2 regions of the Rossellomorea marisflavi genome follow, and region 1 is predicted to be linked to the other one. Evidence: riboswitches for the same ligand, from Rfam matches in the RefSeq annotation. Region 1 holds a riboswitch; the other holds the start of a gene.

Evidence for each region. Region 1 has a riboswitch for S-adenosylmethionine ahead of K6T23_RS10830 (methionine biosynthesis PLP-dependent protein). Riboswitches for the same ligand answer to the same signal wherever they lie in the genome.
Region 2: another riboswitch for S-adenosylmethionine. It lies ahead of K6T23_RS21295 (5-methyltetrahydropteroyltriglutamate--homocysteine S-methyltransferase); the one in region 1 lies ahead of K6T23_RS10830 (methionine biosynthesis PLP-dependent protein).

Annotation. Positions count from the first base shown of each region.
Region 1 is NZ_CP081870.1:2,057,762-2,067,640, reverse strand. Features, by position in the region: gene metH (methionine synthase) at 1-3,090, opposite strand, end outside; gene K6T23_RS10840 (bifunctional homocysteine S-methyltransferase/methylenetetrahydrofolate reductase) at 3,071-4,921, opposite strand; gene metC (cystathionine beta-lyase) at 4,937-6,124, opposite strand; gene K6T23_RS10830 (methionine biosynthesis PLP-dependent protein) at 6,117-7,238, opposite strand; SAM riboswitch class I at 7,314-7,422, opposite strand; gene K6T23_RS10825 (alcohol dehydrogenase catalytic domain-containing protein) at 7,669-8,802, shown strand; gene K6T23_RS10820 (tryptophan--tRNA ligase) at 8,893-9,879, opposite strand, start outside.
Region 2 is NZ_CP081870.1:4,131,358-4,141,236, reverse strand. Features, by position in the region: gene K6T23_RS21320 (tripartite tricarboxylate transporter permease) at 1-658, shown strand, start outside; gene K6T23_RS21315 (hypothetical protein) at 702-1,613, opposite strand; gene licT (BglG family transcription antiterminator LicT) at 1,945-2,811, shown strand; gene K6T23_RS21305 (beta-glucoside-specific PTS transporter subunit IIABC) at 2,934-4,805, shown strand; gene K6T23_RS21300 (6-phospho-beta-glucosidase) at 4,802-6,256, shown strand; SAM riboswitch class I at 6,338-6,447, shown strand; gene K6T23_RS21295 (5-methyltetrahydropteroyltriglutamate--homocysteine S-methyltransferase) at 6,521-7,645, shown strand; gene K6T23_RS21290 (EamA family transporter) at 7,686-8,573, shown strand; gene K6T23_RS21285 (hypothetical protein) at 8,797-9,444, shown strand; gene K6T23_RS21280 (DUF6792 domain-containing protein) at 9,467-9,879, shown strand, end outside.

The DNA.
Region 1 (9,879 bases):
GGCCCACTTCCGGATTCCATATCCTGCTGTGACGGCAAAGAAGCCTACGTAGTCCATCTCTCCACTTTCAACCGGCCTCAAGTAATCTGAAAGGCAAAGATGCTGATTCCCTTTTTGTCTAGGGAAATGGAATGTTTCGATGACCTTCTGATGATCTTCGGGATCATAAATCAGAACGTCCTCCCCTGATGCCTGTGCCGGGAAGAACCGATAGAGAGCAGACGCTTGGATCAGTCCGTCCTCTTTCGCTTTTAAAAATAAATCATCAACCATTTTCTTAAGTCCAACCGTCCGCTCGTCTCCTTCAGCCAGAAGTCTTGTAATTTTCCCTTTAATTCCGAGGTGGTGGCCGAGAAGCATCTGCTCATTGATATATGGACGGATATGATCGAGTGAAAATTCCCGGATAATATGATCGTTATAGTCTGACGGGATGAAGACCTCGACGTCGGTTGATACCTCCGAACGGACCTTTATCGCGAGACCCCCGCCTTCCTCCTCTTTTATGGCAACCGGTTCAGTATGTGCAGCGAGGTCCAGTGACCGTTTTTGTTCCAGCTCTTTTCTTTTATCCACATCTTGAATACCATTCATGATGCTGAGACCATCCATGGCATCCTTGGCATATAACACCAGGCCGGCATATTCTTTGGCAATTTTCGTAGAGGTGAATTTGCGGGTAAGAGCGGCCCCTCCGACGACGATGGGAACATCGATTCCAGTTTGCATCATATCATGGGCAGTAATGACCATCTGCTGAGCTGATTTCACAAGGAGTCCCGATAAACCGACGATGTCGGGTTTTTCTTTTTTTATGACCTCAATGAGCTCCTGAGGCGCCACTTTGATCCCGAGGTCATGCACCTCATACCCGTTGTTACTGAGGATGATGTCAACAAGATTCTTACCAATATCATGTACATCCCCTTTCACAGTGGCAAGGATGACCTTTCCTTTAGAAGATGAAGATTCGCTTTGCTCCATGTGGGGTTCAAGGAAGGCTACAGATGCTTTCATCACTTCTGCACTCTGCAGGACTTCTGCAACTATGAGTTGATTGTCGTTGAAGAGCCTTCCCACTTCACTCATGCCTGCCATCAAAGGGCCATTTATGATGGATAGGGGCGAGTCATATGTTTGTAGTGCTTCTTCCAGATCCGGCAAAAGTCCTTCTTTTGTGCCCTCCACTACATAGTGTCCAAGCCTCTCTTCAAGGGTCATGGTATTGACGGGGACCTTCGATTCTTTCTTCTTACCTCGGTAGAAGGCAGTGAATTCTGCAAGGTTGGCATCGGTCGTATCAAAAAGCAACCGTTCCGCCATCTTCACCTCTTCTTCGGGAATGGATGCAAATCGTTCGAGTTTTTCCGTATTGACGATGGCGTAGTCCAGTCCTGCCTTCGTACAATGATAAAGATAAACAGCATTCAGGACTTCCCTCCCCACAGGCGGGAGCCCGAAGGACACATTGCTTACACCGAGAATATGGGGGCACTCAGGGAGCACTTCTTTGATCCTCCTGATCCCTTCGATCGTGGCTGAAGCAGAACCGATATACTGTTCGTCCCCTGTACCTACAGGGAATACGAGGGGATCGAATATAATATCTTCTGAACGGATACCGTATTTACCGGTCAAAAGCTTGTGTGAGCGCTGTGCAATCTCCACCTTGCGCTCTGCACTGACGGCCATGCCTTCCTCATCAATCGTTCCCACCACTATGGCTGCTCCGTATTTTTTCACAAGTCCAGCCACCTTTTCAAAACGCTCTTCCCCATCCTCAAGATTGACTGAATTGATGATCACCTTCCCTTGTATGAACCGGAGGGCGCCCTCTATCACTTCTTCATCCGTTGAATCGATAACGAGGGGAACCTTCACTTTTTTAACAGCTTCCTGGATGAAAATGTTCATATCTTCAGCTTCATCACGGTCAGGGTCGGCAAGACAAATATCGATTACCTGCGCCCCATTCTTCACCTGTGCACGGGCGACTTCCGATGCTTCTTCGATCTTCCCTTCTGAAATCAACCTTTTGAATTTTCTTGACCCGATAACATTGGTTCTTTCCCCTACCAAGATGGGGCGATTATCGGGATCGTCGTAGATAAATGGCTCGATGCCAGATACCGCGTGGGGATGGATCTCTTCCGGTAGTCGCGGTGGCAGATCCTTCACTGCTTCACGAATGGCACGGATGTGTTCTGGTGTCGTACCGCAACAACCTCCCACAAGATTCAACCAGCCTTTTTCTGCAAATCCTCTCATCTTGACGCTTAAAGATGCAGGAGTTTCGTTGTAATGGCCTTCTTCATCAGGAAGCCCTGCGTTTGGGTAGCAGCTCACATACGAGGATGAAAGTCCCGAGAGCGTCCTCAGGTGATCGGTCATGAATTCTGGTCCCGTTGCGCAATTCAAACCCACTACAAGGGGATTCAAATGCTCTAGTGATAAATAGAACGCTTCGATATTCTGACCCGCAAGCGTCGTGCCCATAGGCTCGATGGTACCGGAAAGAAGGATCGGGATTTCTCTACCTGCAGTGGAAAAGGCCTGTCTGATCCCTAAGTTTGCCGCCTTGACGTTCAGGGCGTCCTGACTCGTTTCGAGGAGAAGGACATCCACTCCACCAGCAAGTAGGCCTTCTGCCTGAACTTTGTAATCATCGGCCAGTTCATCGAATGTGATCCCGCCCGTGACAGATAACGTTTTCGTGGTCGGCCCCATCGCTCCGGCAACGAATCTTGGCCAATCTGGCGTGCTGAATGCGTCTACTGCCTTCCTTGCAAGTTCTGCAGCCACACGGTTGATCTCATACGCCTTATGTCCGATTCCGTATTCTTCCAAAACGACAGGGGTCCCTCCGAATGTATTGGTCTCTACAATATCCGCACCTGCACGCAAGTATTCAGAATGAATATGGGTGATGACGTCTGGTGCCGTCAATACCAGATGTTCATTACATCCGTCAAGATCTTCCCCACCGAAATCACCCGGAGAGAGATTCGCTTGCTGAAGCATCGTGCCCATCGCTCCGTCAAGAATCATGATATTCTTCTTGAGCTGTTGTTCAAACAATGTTGTGGTCATATGGTACTTCCCTCTTTTCCTTTTCAATCAAATTGGCATGCCTGATCAACTCAATGCTCATATCATAGCGCATGAACGGAGTGATGATGTACAAACCGTTGAACAGTTCCATTGCCGTTTCCACTAATTCCTTCGCAATTTCCATGCCCACCGCCCTGGATTGTAGCGGATCCCCCTCTGCTTCTTTCATCAATTTCCGTGCTTCATCCGGCACCTTGATCCCCGGGACCTCATGATGAAGGAATTCGGCATTGCGCGAACTGATTAATGGCATGATTCCGATGAATAATGGCGCTTGTAAATGACTGGTCGCTTCTGCAATTTGTACGAGGTGTTCACAACTGAAAACCGGTTGTGAAATGAAATAGTCCGCTCCGGCGTGCTGTTTTTTCTCGAGACGCTTTACGGAAGCATCCAAATGCCTGAAGTTAGGATTGAAGGCTGCACCGACAGAAAAATTCGTCCGTTGTCTCAGCGATTTACCAGAAAAAGATAATCCGTCATTATTTTGCTTGATGAGCTCGATCAGTTCGATCGAGGAAAGATCGTATACCGAGGCAGCACCTGGAAAATCACCAATCTTTGCGGGATCGCCCGTTATCGCCAGAATATTATGAATACCAAGGGTATGCAGGCCCATTAAGTGGGATTGCAGGCCGATGAGATTACGGTCACGGCAAGTGATATGCACAAGGGGATCAAGGCCAAATTTTTGTTGGACAAGGGTTCCCATTGCATCATTGCTGACCCTGGGGGAAGCAAGTGGATTATCCGCAAGGGTTATCGCATCGATTCCCTCTTCTTTTAACGCTTTTGCTCCTTGGAAGAACAATCCGGTGTCGAGATGCTTCGGGGGATCCAGTTCAACAATGAGCGTTTTTTTCTCCTTTACCTTTCTATGGAGGAGGTTTTTTTGAATATGGGGATCTTTGAGCTTAATCAGCTCTTGCGTTATCACCTTTTTTTCTTTTATCGGTTCTCTTGATATCAACCGTTCCTTTACGGCTTTTATATGGGCGGGTGTCGTTCCGCAACAGCCCCCGATGATTCTGGCACCCTGGAGGCGCAATTCATTGCTTATGTCTCCAAAGTAGTCAGGCTCTGCCGCATAGTAAAAACGACCTTCCTCATAGTTTGGAAGACTTGCGTTCGGATAGACCGACAAAAAGGACGACTTGGGCAAAGGAACTCCCTCCAGGGACTTTACCATATGGAAAGGACCCATCCGGCAGTTGATTCCGACAATATCGGCACCGAGGAGTTCCAATTCCCCAAGGGCGTCCTTTATATCCATCCCGTTTTGCAATACTCCGGTTTCATGCATGGATACCTGTGCGATGACCGGCAGATTGGTTTCTTTCTTCACGATTTGCAAAACAGTTTTGAGCTCTTCAAAGTCGTAATAGGTTTCGAGGAGGATCCCATCAACCCCTTCAAGGAGCAAGCAGTATAGTTGTTCTCTAAAGCCCCTTTTCACTTCTTCAATGCTGATATGCTGATTGATGGCCCGGATCCCCCCGATGGTCCCGAGGATATACGTTCCTTGCCCGGCTGCCTTTTTCGCCAGTCGTACGGCTGCTTCATTGATCTCTTTCACCTGATCTTGAAGACCGTATCTGGAAAGTTTCGCATAATTCGCACCATACGTATTGGTCTGGATAATATCGGCGCCTGCATCTATATATTGCTTATGCACATTGATGATTTCTTCAGGATGGGAAAGATTCAATTCTTCAAAACATCGGTCCACCCCATACGAGTATAGGAGGGTTCCGACCGCACCATCCGCAATCAGTATGTTTTCAGATAGTGCATCCAATAAAGCTCTCATTTTGTTCCATCCCTCCTATAAGTTAATGATCTTTGACGGTTTGTTTGATGCAATGGCATCCAGACCTTTGGAAAGATCCCCAATCAGTTCATCGACATTTTCCAGCCCTACCGAAAGTCTGAGAAGACCATCGGTGATCCCTCTTCTTTCCCTTTCTTCACGAGGCATGGAAGCATGCGACATCCTTGAAGGATAGGATAAAATCGACTCCACTGCCCCCAGGCTCACAGCAAATACCGGAATATGGATATGGTCGATGAGCTGCTTTACTTCATCTGCTCCCTTGAGCCGGAAGGAAAGCACCGCTCCGGGCCCTTCGGCCTGCCTTACTTGGATTTCATGACCCTGGTGATACGTGAGGCCCGGATAATATACATGCTCCACTTCACCCCTTTTCTCAAGGAATCTGGCAATCTTAAAGGCTGATTCGGACGACTCTTTCAATCTCACATGAAGAGTCTTCATCCCGCGAAGCAACAGCCAGCAGTCCTGGACACCAAGGACTGCCCCAAAGGAATTCTGCAAAAATGCGAGCTTTTTGGCAATCTCTTCATCTCCTGTGACGGCGAGTCCGGCCAAGACATCACTGTGGCCGGCAAGGAACTTTGTGGCACTGTGAAGGACCACATCCACTCCGAGACTGAGCGGTCTTTGGAGGAGGGGCGTCATGAATGTATTATCAAGGAACGTCATACACCCATGGGCTTTAGCAAGCTTGACGACCCCTTCAATATCGGTGATATTGAGCAGCGGATTGGAGGGGGTCTCCATATAGATCACCTTAGTATTCGGGCGAATGGCGCAGGCGACTTCGTGAAGATCTTTCATGTCGACGAATGAGTACTCGATCCCGAATTTGGTCAATACTTCCGTGATCATCCTATACGTGCCTCCGTACACCTCTTCAGATACCAGGACATGGTCTCCGCCTGATAACAAAAGGAAGCTAGTAGAAATGGCTGCCATACCCGATGAAAAAGCAAACCCTCTTACACCGCCCTCAAGTTCCGCGATGGCTTCTTCGACTTTCTCACGAGTGGGATTACCCGAACGGCTGTAATCATAGTTTCCATACTGATCAAAATCCGATTGGTGGAATGTGGTCGCATGATGAATCGGCGTACTGACGGCGCCGGTCTCTTTATCCACTCCATTACTGTGGATGAGGGATGTCTGGATGCTGAACTCCTTTTTATCACTCATATAAAAACACCTCTTTCTCCAGATTCGTCAAAACTTGCTCAAGGTCTTGAATCAGATCGTCTGCATTTTCGATTCCCACTGAAAATCGTAGTAGCCGGTTGCATATTCCGAGAGCGATCCGTTCTTCTTCGGGAATATCCGCGTGCGTCTGGGTAGCCGGGTATGTGATGAAACTCTCCACTCCCCCAAGACTTTCAGCGAATGTAATCAACTCCAGGCGCTCCAGGAACGGCCCGACCCACTCCTCTTTCCTCAGACGGAACGAAAGCATTCCGCCTTTCCCTGTATACAGGACATCAGTGATGGACGGGTGACTTTCAAGATACGAAGCAATTTGTTTCGCATTTGATTCGTGCTGTTTCATCCTCAAGCCAAGCGTCTTCATTCCTCTTATCAAGAGCCAACAGTCCAATGGTGCAAGAGTGGCACCGATAGAATTCTGAACCGTATAGATTCGGTCGGCCAGAGATTCTGAGTCGACCACCACTACACCGGCGAGGACATCGTTATGACCTCCAAGATACTTCGTTGCACTATGGACGACGATATGAGCACCCTCTTCAATCGGCCTCTGAATGACCGGGGTATAAAAGGTATTGTCCACAATGAGCAGGACATCATGTTTCCTTGCCACCCTGCTGATTTCCCGGATCGGTGCTTCATTCATCAGGGGATTCGTCGGAGTCTCTACGAATATCCCCTTCGTGGATGGCGTGACAGATGCTTCCACTTCTTCGATGCATGCTGTATCCACAAAGCGGAATTTCATCCCATACTGTGCTTCGTATTGCTTAAACAGCCTGTAGCTCCCCCCATAAAGATCTTTGGAAACGACCAGTTCGTCCCCGCTTTGAAATAGCGATAGAACGGCGTGGACCGCAGCCATGCCGGATGAGAAGGCATATGCTTTCTGTCCCCCTTCCAGTTGCGCAAGGATTTCTTCCAATGCACTTCTCGTTGGATTCCCCGTACGGGAATAATCGAAGCCCGTCGACTGCCCGATGCCCTTATGTTCATACGCTGTCGATAAGTGGATGGGGAGACTGACAGCACCTGTTCCTGCATCCTTTCTGTTCCCCGCCTGCACCAGTAATGTTTCAATATGTCGGCTCATCGTGACCTCTCCTTTAATCCTATTTACATCAAAAAACCTTCTTATACGAATAAGAAGGTTTGAATGGTTAAGTCCCTCTTATCGCCCAAGCCTGTATCAGCTTGCTGGAATTAGCACCATACCTTGTTCATGGCTGGTTGCTGAGGTGTCATCGGGCCAGTCCCTCTACCTCTCTTGATAAGAATTGCGTATATGATTGTTTAATGGCTTTCCCATAATTTATACCAGTAAAGGGAAAATGTCAATGCGAATTGACGAATTTTAACCAAAACTCAGACTTCTTTCATGGTCATAGATGCATTTTTCACCGCATTCACTTTTTTATGAAGAAAAGGTGGATGACGATGAAATGCAGTTCTTAGGTTTACCTCACCCCTATTACGTCTAAACAACTACAATAATCATACAAAATATGAATGGAGTGACATCGATGAAAGCAGTAACGTTCCAAGGCAAAGAAAACATGTCGGTGAAGGAAGTAGAGGCTCCTGATATCCAGGAAAGCACAGATATGATCGTAAGAATCACGGCAAGCGGAATTTGCGGATCGGACCTGCACTTATATAAGGCAGGAATCGAACCACCACGGGATTATGTGGTCGGTCACGAACCGATGGGAATCGTCGAGGAAGTGGGAGCAGACGTCAAGACATTGAAAAAAGGAGACCGTGTCGTGATCCCTTTCAATATCGGCTGCGGAGAATGCTTCTTCTGTCAGAACCAGATGGAAAGTCAATGTGATGAATCGAACCCCCATGGTGAAGTCGGCGGGCTTTTTGGTTTTACCGAAATGAACGGGAATTACCCTGGTGGACAAGCCGAATACCTGAGGGTCCCTTACGCAGATTTCACCTCGTTCAAAGTCCCCGAAGAAAGTGAACTTTCTGATGAGAGTGTGCTTTTCCTTTCAGATGTCATTCCTACTGCTTATTGGAGCGTTGAGAACAGCGGTGTGAAGGCTGGTGATACCGTCATCATCCTCGGCAGTGGTCCAATCGGACTCATGGCTCAAAAATTCGCCAAGTTAAAAGGGGCAAAAAGAGTCATTGCCGTTGATCAGGTAAGGCATCGCCTTGATCATGCCAAGAAAACGAATGGAGCAGAAATCTATGACTTTTCGGGAAATCCGGACATCGGACAGTTGTTGCACGAAGATACGAATGGAGGAGCAGACGTCGTGATCGACTGCGTCGGGATGGACGGGACTGTTGCTTCCGGTGAATCATTCGGATCTGATTTTGACAATCAGTTCGGCACGATCCGTCCTATCATCACTGCTTCTCAGGCGGTACGCAAGTTCGGTACTGTTCAGTTGACGGGCGTCTATGCGACTGAGGCAAATGGTTTTCCGATCGGTGACTTCTTCAGCAGGAACGTTTCCCTGAAAATGGGACAGGCTCCAGTGATTCATCTGATGCCAAAACTCTACAGCATGATTGAAGACGGAGCTTTTGACCCGACTGATATCATCACCCACTCGCTTCCTCTGGAACAGGCAAGCGAAGGGTATAAAATTTTCGACGAGAAATCCGATGGTAACATCAAAGTGATTCTGAAGCCGTAAAGAAGCTCACCCATTAAATCGACCAAGCCCGGACTTCCTGGTAATAAGGATGTCCGGGCTTTTGATTTAAGCTAAAGGGATGGGTTCGCGTTAAAGAATCCCTATTTTCTTCTTGATTTCTGTCAGAAAAGGAGCGGTTGTCTCCCTTGCCCGTTGTGCTCCGCGGGCCAGTACAGCCTCCATCTTTTCCGGAGAGTCCATCAGTTCCAAGTACCTTTCCCTCGGCCCGGTCATTTTTCCATTGATGGCGTGGAACAGTTCCGCTTTCGCCTCTCCCCAGCTGATTCCATCCCTGAACCGGTCCTTCATCACGATGACCTCTTCCGGAGAGGCGAATTCCCTGTACAAAGCGAAAATCACAGATTGATCATGGTCCTTAGGGTCTGTCGGAAGCGAAGAATCGGTCTTGATCTTATTGATCAACTTCTTCAGTTTGGCGGGTTCTTCGAAAAGGGGAATGGTATTATTGTATGATTTGCTCATTTTCCTTCCATCCAAACCAGGTACTACAGCCGACTGCTCCTGGATGAAATGTTCAGGAAGTTTGAAGATTTCTCCGTACTGCTTGTTGAAGTATCCGGCAATATCGCGGGCAATTTCGATATGCTGTAGCTGATCTTTTCCCACAGGGACCTTGTCTGCTTGGAATAACAGAATATCGGATGCCATGAGGACAGGGTATGTGTAGACACCCATGTTCACACCATGATCAACTTCCTGTCCAGCCCCCTTGTTGCCATCGGTCATGGCTTTATAGGCATGTGCGCGGTTCATGAGTCCTTTTGGCGTAATACAGGAGAGGATCCATGTGAGTTCAAAGATCTCCGGTACGTCAGACTGTCTATAAAACGTCACCTTTTCAGGGTCAAGACCCAGTGCTAGCCACGCTGCTGCAATCCCCCTTGTAAGGTTTCTCATCTCTTCCGCATCCTGTACCTTGGTCATCCCATGATAGTCGGCGATGAAGTAAGATGCCTGATATTCCTTAGATTCCGCCAGCTTCAGTGCAGGCTTGATGGCACCCACGTAGTTCCCTAAATGAATTCTCCCTGTAGGCTTGATACCTGTTAACACCCT
Region 2 (9,879 bases), 2.1 Mb from region 1:
GAAGCTTGCGAAGAAGCCGGAAGAGTTCGGGAAAGGCTCCATCAAGGGTCTTGCAGCACCTGAGACGGCGAATAACGCTGCAACGAGCGGCGCGTTCGTACCGTTGCTCAGCCTCGGGATCCCGGGTTCAGGGACGACCGCCGTCATGCTCGGAGCGTTCCTTGTCCTCGGCGTCCAGCCAGGTCCGCTTCTCATGACGGAAAATCCGACAATCTTCTGGGGAGTCATTGCGAGTATGTATGTAGGGAATGTCTTCCTGTTGATTCTGAACCTCCCGCTCATCCCATACTTTGTGAAGATCCTTTCTGTACCGCGTCCGTTGCTGATTGCCCTCGTAATCATTTCCAGCTTGGTCGGGGTATATGCCGTCAGCTTCAGCACATTTGATCTCTATCTATTGGTGATCTTCGGGATCATCGGATATCTGATGCGGATCTTTGCCTTCCCTGCTGCCCCCTTCATCCTGGCATTCATCCTCGGAGGCATGATGGAACAGGCACTGAGGCAATCCTTGACCATATCCGGCGGGAACTGGAGCATCTTCTATACAAGTCCGCTGGCTGTTTCCCTCTTTGTCATTGCCATCCTGGCCCTAATCGTTCCGGCTTGGCGTCAGCGAGTGAGGCGGCAAAAGGAAGATACGACAGTGAATATGTAACGAAAAAGAGCCCTTTCTTGATGGGGCTCTTTTCTGTATTTGCTTAGTCTTCGGATAATGTATAGTTCACCCGTGCGAACAGGTTATTCACTTCCTGCCTCGTTTGATCGTAGAGGAGCTTGAATTCTTCTTTATCCTGCTCGGGATTTTGATAGAGTCCTAGTTTTCCCCATAGGGCATGGACCGTGCGTATACTTTCGTACAACTCATAATCCAGTGGCGTCTGGGGAGACGGGAAAAGCACCATCGGATCACCGATTCGCTTGAACTCTGCTTGAGCCGTCTTGAATTGTTCCGTGTCGTACTCATCCTGTTCGATGGCATACTGGAGATAGTTCATGGGAACCGACAGCAGGATGGTCATCTGAATGATTCCCCGTTCCATATTGGTTGCTTCCTCCCATGATCTGTATTCAATTCCTTCCTTTCCTTGAAGCTGAACGGGAGGATGATCGATGAAAAGCTGATAGGCGATTTCAATCTCTTTGGGATCCTGAATTTTATAAGACAGATTTTGGGAAAGATCAATGAAGGTATCGCTGTAGTTCATCACATTATCCACTTTACCCGTGCGCATGATGCGTATGGGATCCTCATCCAGGTCGAATCGGATCATATTGTTCTCATCTGTGAAGTCCCGGGCAAGTTCCTTATCGGTGTGCACATATTTAAAATTGCCATCTTCACCATAAGGGGATTCCATAGGGACTGTCGGGATTTTCAACTCTTCCGGGGTCAGCTCGTCGAAGGTCTTCATCGGCTGACCTTGCTTATCCGTCTCAGCTTTTGAAGCACTTGCTTCTTTTTCATTTGTAGCCTTCTCATCTTCTGATGCCTTTGCCTTTTTTTCATCTGCCGTAGCTTCTGTTTTTGAAGCCGTTTCTTTCTTTTCACCCAATCCGCAAGCGGTCAGCAACCCGCATGCCGTGAGGATCACGATCCATTTCTTCACCATCTAATTCCCTCCTGTTTTCTCGATCCTCAAGGACCCCTTTTGATATGGAATATAGTGTAAAACGATCAACATCCTTCCTTTTATACCCAGATTCCAAAAAAGAAAACGCTCTGCGGAAAAGGTGGGATATATAAAACTAGTAAAAAGGATTGACATCCTTAAGGACCTGTGGCAAAATAAAGTAACCGTTTACAACGAACGATATAAAAACAGGATTGTTACTGCTTCGGGCAGGCAAAACCTAAATTTGCTGGTTACCTTTTGAGGTGACGTGTGGGCAGATTTGGGTTATTTTTGTTTCAGGGAATATGGATGGACGGGGCGAAGAGATATGGAGATTAGTAAAGTCATCAATAATAATGTGGTCCTGACCCACGACGATACAGGGAAGGAACTGGTGGTCATGGGAAGGGGACTGGCCTTCAAGAAGCGGCCGGGCGATCAGGTGGATACCGGACTGGTGGAAAAGACCTTCGTCCTTGAGGGAGAAGGCGTATCAGCCAAACTTGCAGAGCTTCTGGCCGATGTGTCGGAGAAGTATCTCGTACTCTCTGAGAAAATTATGACGATGGCAGCCATGAAGCTCGAGGTCAAGCTGGATGACTATCTGTATGTCGCCTTGACCGACCATTTGAGCTTTGCCATCACCCGTTACAAGCAAGGAATCAAGCTTCAGAATGCTCTTGCATGGGAGATCAAGAAGTACTACCGGAAAGAATACCAGACTGCGCTTGAGGCCCTGACGATCATCGAGGAAGAGACAGGGATCAGGATGGATGAGAATGAGGCTGCGTCCATTGCTATGCACCTGGTGAACAGTCAAGTGTCTGGTGAAGGACTTGAATCCATCTCCAAAGTCGTGACGACGGTCAACGATATCCTGACCATCGTCAAGTATCACTTCAATGTGACACTCGATGAGGAATCCATGAATTACGAGCGCTTTCTTACCCATCTCCGCTTCTTTGCATGGAGGCTCATGAAAAAGGAGCAGATTGTTGAAGAGCAGAATGACGACTTTTTTTATCAGCAGGTCGAGCGTCAGTATCCACAAGCATTCGAGTGCTCAGGGAAGATTGCCATCTACATTCAGAAGGAGCTCAACTGGACATTATCAAAAGACGAACGCATATACCTCACACTTCATATTCATCGCGTGACATCCCGTCATGCGATGCAGCATAGTCCAAGAGGATAGTTACTGGTCAAGCAGGCTAAACCTAGGTGACAGCAAGGGAAAAAATCGTATTTTTCCTTTGCCGTTGTCTAGGTTTTTCTTTTGAAAAAAATCAATGCTTTCAAATAAAGGAGGTTTTCGCAATGGATTTCGCAAAAACAGCAGAATTGATCATCCGCCATATTGGCGGGGAACAAAATGTCGCCTCTCTCGTGCACTGTGCCACACGGCTCAGGTTTAAATTGAACCAGCGGGACAAAGCAGACAAAAAGGCCATCATGGCGCTTGATGGTGTAGTTACCGTCATGGAAAGCGGCGGGCAATTCCAGGTAGTCATCGGAAATGGTGTTTCCCACGTCTACCGTGAGATCGGAAAACAAACCTCCCTCCTATCCGATACGTCTTCAAAACAGACGGACGGAGAAGGGGATAAAGGATCCGTAGTCGGCAGGGTCATCGATATCATTGCCGGGATCTTCACACCGCTTCTTGGCATCATGGCCGGCGCAGGTGTTCTGAAGGGGGTCCTTCAGATTTTGACGAGCACCGGGGTGATGACGCCGGATAATACGACGTATATCATTCTATATGCTGCAGCGGACAGCCTATTTTACTTCTTGCCTGTGTTGTTAGCGTTTACAGCTGCGAGGAAATTTGATGCGAACCCATTCATTGCCGCTACGATTGCCGGGGCGTTGATCTATCCGTCCATCATTGAACTGGCCAACGGGAACGTTGAAACCACGTTCTTCGGCATCCCTGTCGTGATGATGAAATACTCATCAACTGTCATCCCGATCATCCTGGCGGTCCTCGTCATGGGGTATTTCGAGAGATTCCTTAACCGCAGGATCCATCAGTCCGTGCGTACATTCATTACGCCATTTGTCTTGTTGGTTACGATCCTGCCGTTGACGCTTCTCGCCTTTGGACCGTTCGGTGTGTATGTGGGGAATGGGATTGCAGCAGGCATCCTCTATGTATTCTCACTGAGCCCGATCATTGCCGGTGCCATTGTCGCCATGTCTTGGCAGGTGCTTGTCATCTTCGGTGTTCACTGGGGGATCATTCCGATCTTCATCAACAATATCACTGTCCAAGGCTATGATAACGTCAAGCCAGTCACCGCTCCGGCTATCTTTGCACAAGCAGGGGCAGCCCTTGGTGTCATGCTGAAGACGAAGAACAAAAAACTGAAGGCCCTCTCTGGTTCGACTGCGATCACCGGTCTATTCGGGATCACGGAACCAATCGTATACGGTGTCACCCTGCCGCTGAAAAAGCCATTCATCATGGCTACGATCAGTGCAGGTGTCGGGGGAGCCATCGTCGGCTATTCCCAAAGCGCCGCCATCGCTACGGGCCCTCCGGGATTATTGACCCTCCCGATCTTCTATGGCGAAGGCTTCATCGGCTTGATCATCGGGATCTCTGTATCCTTTATCTTGTCCATTGCCCTTACGTATATTGTCGGCTTTAAAGATCCCGTGGAAGAAGGGACGGACCAGGAAGTTTCTGCTGATCAACACGTCACGCCATCTTCCACTATCGGCGCTGTCAGCCCGCTGACAGGCATCGTGATGCCTCTGTCTGACGTCAAAGATGCCGCCTTCTCTACAGAAGCCCTTGGAAAAGGAGTCGCCATCCTTCCGACAGAAGGCAAGTTGTACTCTCCGATCACGGGTGTGATTGGCACCTTGTTCCCATCGAAGCACGCTGTCGGGATTGTAGGAGACGATGGAGCAGAGATCCTCGTCCATGTCGGTCTCAACACCGTCCAGCTGAATGGTGAACATTTCACCGCGCATATCGCCCAGGGGGACCGCGTCGAAGCGGGGCAGCTCCTTGTGGAATTCGATGTGAAGGCGATCCAGGAAGCCGGGTATGACCTGTCCACGCCGATCGTCGTGACCAATACGAATGACTTCATGGACGTCCTTTCAGAAGAACCGGGGGACATCAAAGCAGGATCACGCCTGCTATCTTATATGAAAGAAAAGGAGCGAGTATCATGACTACGACTACATTTCCGGCATCCTTCCTTTGGGGAGGGGCCATTGCAGCAAACCAGGCAGAAGGAGGATACCGCGAAGGCGGGAAGGGGTTGACCAACGTCGACCTCCTTCCACGCGGTGAAGAGAGATTCTCCTATATGAAAGGGAATATACCACACCTGGAACTTCAAGATGATCTTTACTACCCGTCACATGAGGCCATCGATTTTTATCATCACTACAAAGAAGATATCAAGCTGTTTGCCGAGATGGGCTTTAAATGCCTTCGGGTGTCTGTATCATGGGCAAGGATCTTCCCGAACGGGAACGACGCTGAGCCGAATGAAGAAGGATTGACGTTCTATGAAAACCTCTTCGCAGAGCTCAAATCGAACGGAATCGAACCCGTTGTAACCATCGCCCATTTCGATGTGCCCGTCCATCTGATTGAAACGTTCGGAAGCTGGAAAGGCCGTGAGCTCGTCGGATTCTACGAAACGTATGCCCGTACTCTTTTCAATCGTTTTAAAGGGACCGTGAAATATTGGATGACGTTCAATGAAATCAATATGCTTTTCCATCTGCCTTTCCTTGGGGCAGGAATTGTGTTCAAAGAAGGTGAAAATCGGGATCAGGTCCTCTATCAGGCTGCTCATCATCAGCTTGTCGCCAGTGCCCTTGCCGTGAAGGCACTTCATGAGATCGATCCGGAGGCACAGATCGGGTGCATGCTGGCCGCAGGTGTCACGTATCCGTACTCCTGTAATCCGGAAGATATCTGGGCGGGAATCGAACGGGACCGCGAATCCTACTTCTTCATCGACGTTCAGTCCCGTGGAGCGTATCCGGGCTATGCGAAGCGCTTCTTCCGGGAGCAGGAGTGGGATCTCCAGATGGAAGAAGGCGATGAAGACATTCTTAAGGCTTATACGGTGGATTACATCGGATTCAGCTATTACTCCAGCCGCACGATCAGCCGTGATCCCGAAATCCTCGGGAAGATGACGGCAGGAAATGTGTTCCCTTCGGTCAAAAATCCTCATTTGAAAACATCGGAATGGGGATGGACCATCGATCCAAAAGGGATCCGAATTACGGCCAATCAATTGTATGATCGCTATCAAAAACCATTATTCGTCGTGGAAAACGGCCTCGGGGCCATCGACGAGCCCGGCGCAGATGGGGAAATCAACGATGCCTATCGAATCGATTATCTCTCAGCACATCTCCGCGAACTGAATGAGGCGATCAAGGACGGAGTCCAACTGCTGGGCTACACATGCTGGGGACCGATTGATATCGTCAGCGCGTCAAGCGGCGAAATGAAAAAGCGATATGGCTATATCCATGTAGAAAAAGACAACGAAGGCAATGGCACCCTCAACCGATCCAAGAAGGCCAGCTTCGACTGGTACAAACAGGTGATTGAGACGAATGGAGCGGCATTGGAGAACGAAACCGTCAAAAGTTGAGCGGTTAATTTCCCTCATCCCATTGACAACAGGAGTTGAATCCTGAATAATTATTATATTGAGAAAATTAAATAGCGATATTCCTTATTAAGAGTGGTGGAGGGACTGGCCCTGTGAAACCCGGCAACCGCTGTTCAAACTTGAACAGAATGGTGCTAAATCCTTGAACGAGATTCGTTCGGAGATGAGGAAGAGACGAGAATCATAAGGCTCTTCCTTTTACCGGGAAGGGCCTTTTTATATGAAGAAAGGGAGAGGATTCAGATGACACACGTACAAACAAAAGGAAAGAAAGCAATAAAGGCCCCGTTCCGGGCAGATCAAGTGGGGAGCCTGCTGAGGTCGGAAAGGATCAAGGAAGCACGCGAACGGAGAGGGAATGGAGAGCTATCCGCAGCTGAACTCCGACGAATCGAGGATGAAGAAATCATCCGCATCGTCGACAAGCAAAAGGAAATCGGCCTCCAAGTCGTGACCGATGGTGAATTCAGGAGGGCGTGGTGGCACTTCGACTTCCTTGAAGGTCTGGATGGCGTCGAAGGATATGAATCGGACCAGGGCATCAAGTTCCATAACACGACGACCAAGGCACGTGGCATCAAAGTGACGGGGAAAGTGGACTTCACGGATCATCCGATGCTGAAAGACTACGAATTCCTTCATGGAATTGCAGGCGATCACACAGCCAAGATGACGATTCCGAGTCCGAATATGCTTTTCTTCAGAGGCAAGATTGAAACAGACGTATACGGTGATCATCTGGATGCTTTCCACCACGATGTAGCCGAAGCCTACAAAAAGGCAATCCGTGCTTTCTACGATGCAGGCTGCCGCTATCTGCAGCTCGACGATACGGCATGGTCGGTATTCTTCTCCGAACAGGGACATGAGCAGATCAAGGCATTTGGCCGCGAACCCGACGAACTCAGGGAATCCTTCGCCCGCACCATCAATGAGGCTGTGAAGGATCGTCCAGAGGACCTTGTCGTGACCATGCATATTTGTAGAGGGAATTTCAAATCGACATGGGTGGCGGAAGGCGGATATGAAGCGGCTGCCGAAACCATCTTCGGCGGGCTCGACCTCGACGGGCTATTCCTGGAGTTCGATGATGATCGTTCCGGAGGCTTCGAACCGCTGCGCTATGTGAAGAATCCGAATCTCCAGATCGTCCTCGGTCTTGTGACGTCGAAACATGGAGAGCTCGAGGCGACGGAAGACGTCGAGGCACGGATACAGGAAGCTGCGCGCTATGTGGACATCAACCAGCTCTGTCTCAGTCCCCAATGTGGATTCGCCTCAACAGAAGAAGGAAATCTGTTGACGGAAGCAGAACAATGGAAGAAACTGCAACACGTGCTCGCCATTGCCGATCGGGTGTGGGAATGAGGTTCCCATTCAGCCAGTAATCGATTAGGAGGGGGTTGGATTGCGGATACAGTATGCTCTCTTTATCCTCATGGCCGCCATGCTGTGGGGAACAACGGGGACGATACAGGCACTGGCACCGGAAGGCGTCCATCCGATTGCCATCGGAGCGGTGCGTCTGGCCATAGGAGGCTTATTTCTCCTTCTATTATCCTTGGGAAAAATACATTGGAAAGGGTGGCCTTTGAAAGGAACCGTGGCGGCCGCTCTTTGCATGGCACTTTACCAGCCTTTCTTTTTCTCGGCAGTCAGTATAACAGGGATTGCAATCGGGACCGTCATTGCCATCGGAAGCGCCCCGGTCATAGCAGGACTCCTTGAATGGGGGATAAAAAGGAAGGTCCCCCAAGCATCCTGGTGGGTCTCCACCGCCATGGCCATCGCAGGCTGCATCCTTCTGTTCACGAATAGAGGGTCGGTCGTTGCCGACCCGCGCGGTATCCTCCTCGCACTGGGGGCGGGGGCTTCATTTGCCGGGTACACCATGATCAGCGGAACCCTTGTCAATAGAAGGGAAACACTTCCCGTGGTCGCTGTCGTGTTCATGCTGGGTGCATTCTTCCTCACGCCCTTCCTCTTCCTCTATGATCTATCGTGGCTTATGGAGGTAAGGGGAGCCGGGGTCGCCCTGCACCTTGGGGTCGTGGCAACAGGACTTGCCTATCTTCTCTTTGCACGTGGACTGGTGAAGGTGCCTGCCTCAACCGCCGTGACGCTCTCCCTCGCCGAACCCCTCACCGCCACCATGCTCGGGGTCTTCCTGATTGGTGAATCCCTTGACGCCCTATCGTGGTTGGGCGTCGGGCTCCTCTTTCTAGGAATCATATTATTAGTGGGGAAAAAGGGAGTGGATTCGAATAAAGATAAAGGACAAATGAGATCAGCTTAGGCTGGTCTTTTTTTGAGGAGAAATGTGTATTGTAAGTAAGGTAATGCAAATTTCGGAGCGACTCTAAGTCAGTGAATAAAAAATATACATTAATGTTTATAATTGGAATTATTGTGGAATGTATGTAATGAAAAAGGTACTAGTTTTTAGTGAATTCTAACTTTTAGCTTGAGGCTCCTGCTACAATGCTTATAAAGAGTGCATACATAAAAGGAGTGGAGATATGAGAAAAAAACTATTATTTATTGGCTTTACAGTTCTAATTATTATTGTGTTAGGGGGGTGGTTGCTTATGAAAATGTCTGAACGTCCTGCTGCTTTAAAAGATTCGCTCACAGCAAGTCATTTAGATAAGGAATCTAGAACGAGTGACGGTTTTTTTAGATATACATCGAAGAAAAATGAGTATTCTATGTTTTTTCCTGAAAAATATGTAATCGATAGGGAAACGTTTCAAGAAAGAAAAGAATTTGAATCTTGGAGAATGTTATCTAAAGAAAATGATGAAAAAGCCCTGATACGCTCAATAAAAATTTTATACAACAATAACGATAGCATCCCTGATGCATTTTTTGAACGTTATAGTTTTGAAGGGAAGTTTGAAAAGGTAACCTTAACTGACTCAAATGGGAATGAAATATATATCGGTTATGTAAATAACTATTTTGACGAGAATGCAAAATTAATTAAGCGTGATCCTGCGAAGTATGGACCAACTTTAGTAATTAGCTTAATTAAAGATCCTGATACAGGTAAAACAATTAAAATTCATTCATCAACGGTTTGTCCTAAAAATTCTACGTGTCAGAAAGTAAGTCTAAAATCTGAAAAAGAATTTATTTTAAAGATAGCAAAAAGTGTAAAATTTTAAAAACAATTTAAGGAGTTAATTTATGAGTAATCAAGCATTTCTAGATGAAGATACTAGGAATAATTTGTTGCTACTTGAGAATAAAGGAGGGTTAACTAATGAAAAAGTAACTGACATTATCACAGAGGGTACGGGGGAGTTAGATACCGGAGTTACTATTGAAGTATATACGCAAGAAGACTTTAAAATAGGAAACGAATCCGGTCTAAATGTTTCTGCCGTCCACATTCAAGATACGAATGAAAATACTAATGAGGTCTACTACTTTTTTAGAGGAACTGAACCCTCAAATTTTAATGATGTTTGGACAGACGCAGCAGGAATCGCTGCTGGATCTAATACAGAACAACTTGAAGATTCAATAGAATTTAAAGAGAATGTTAATAGAGTTATCGAATCTGAAACCCCGGAAGTTATTCCTAAAAATTATGCAGA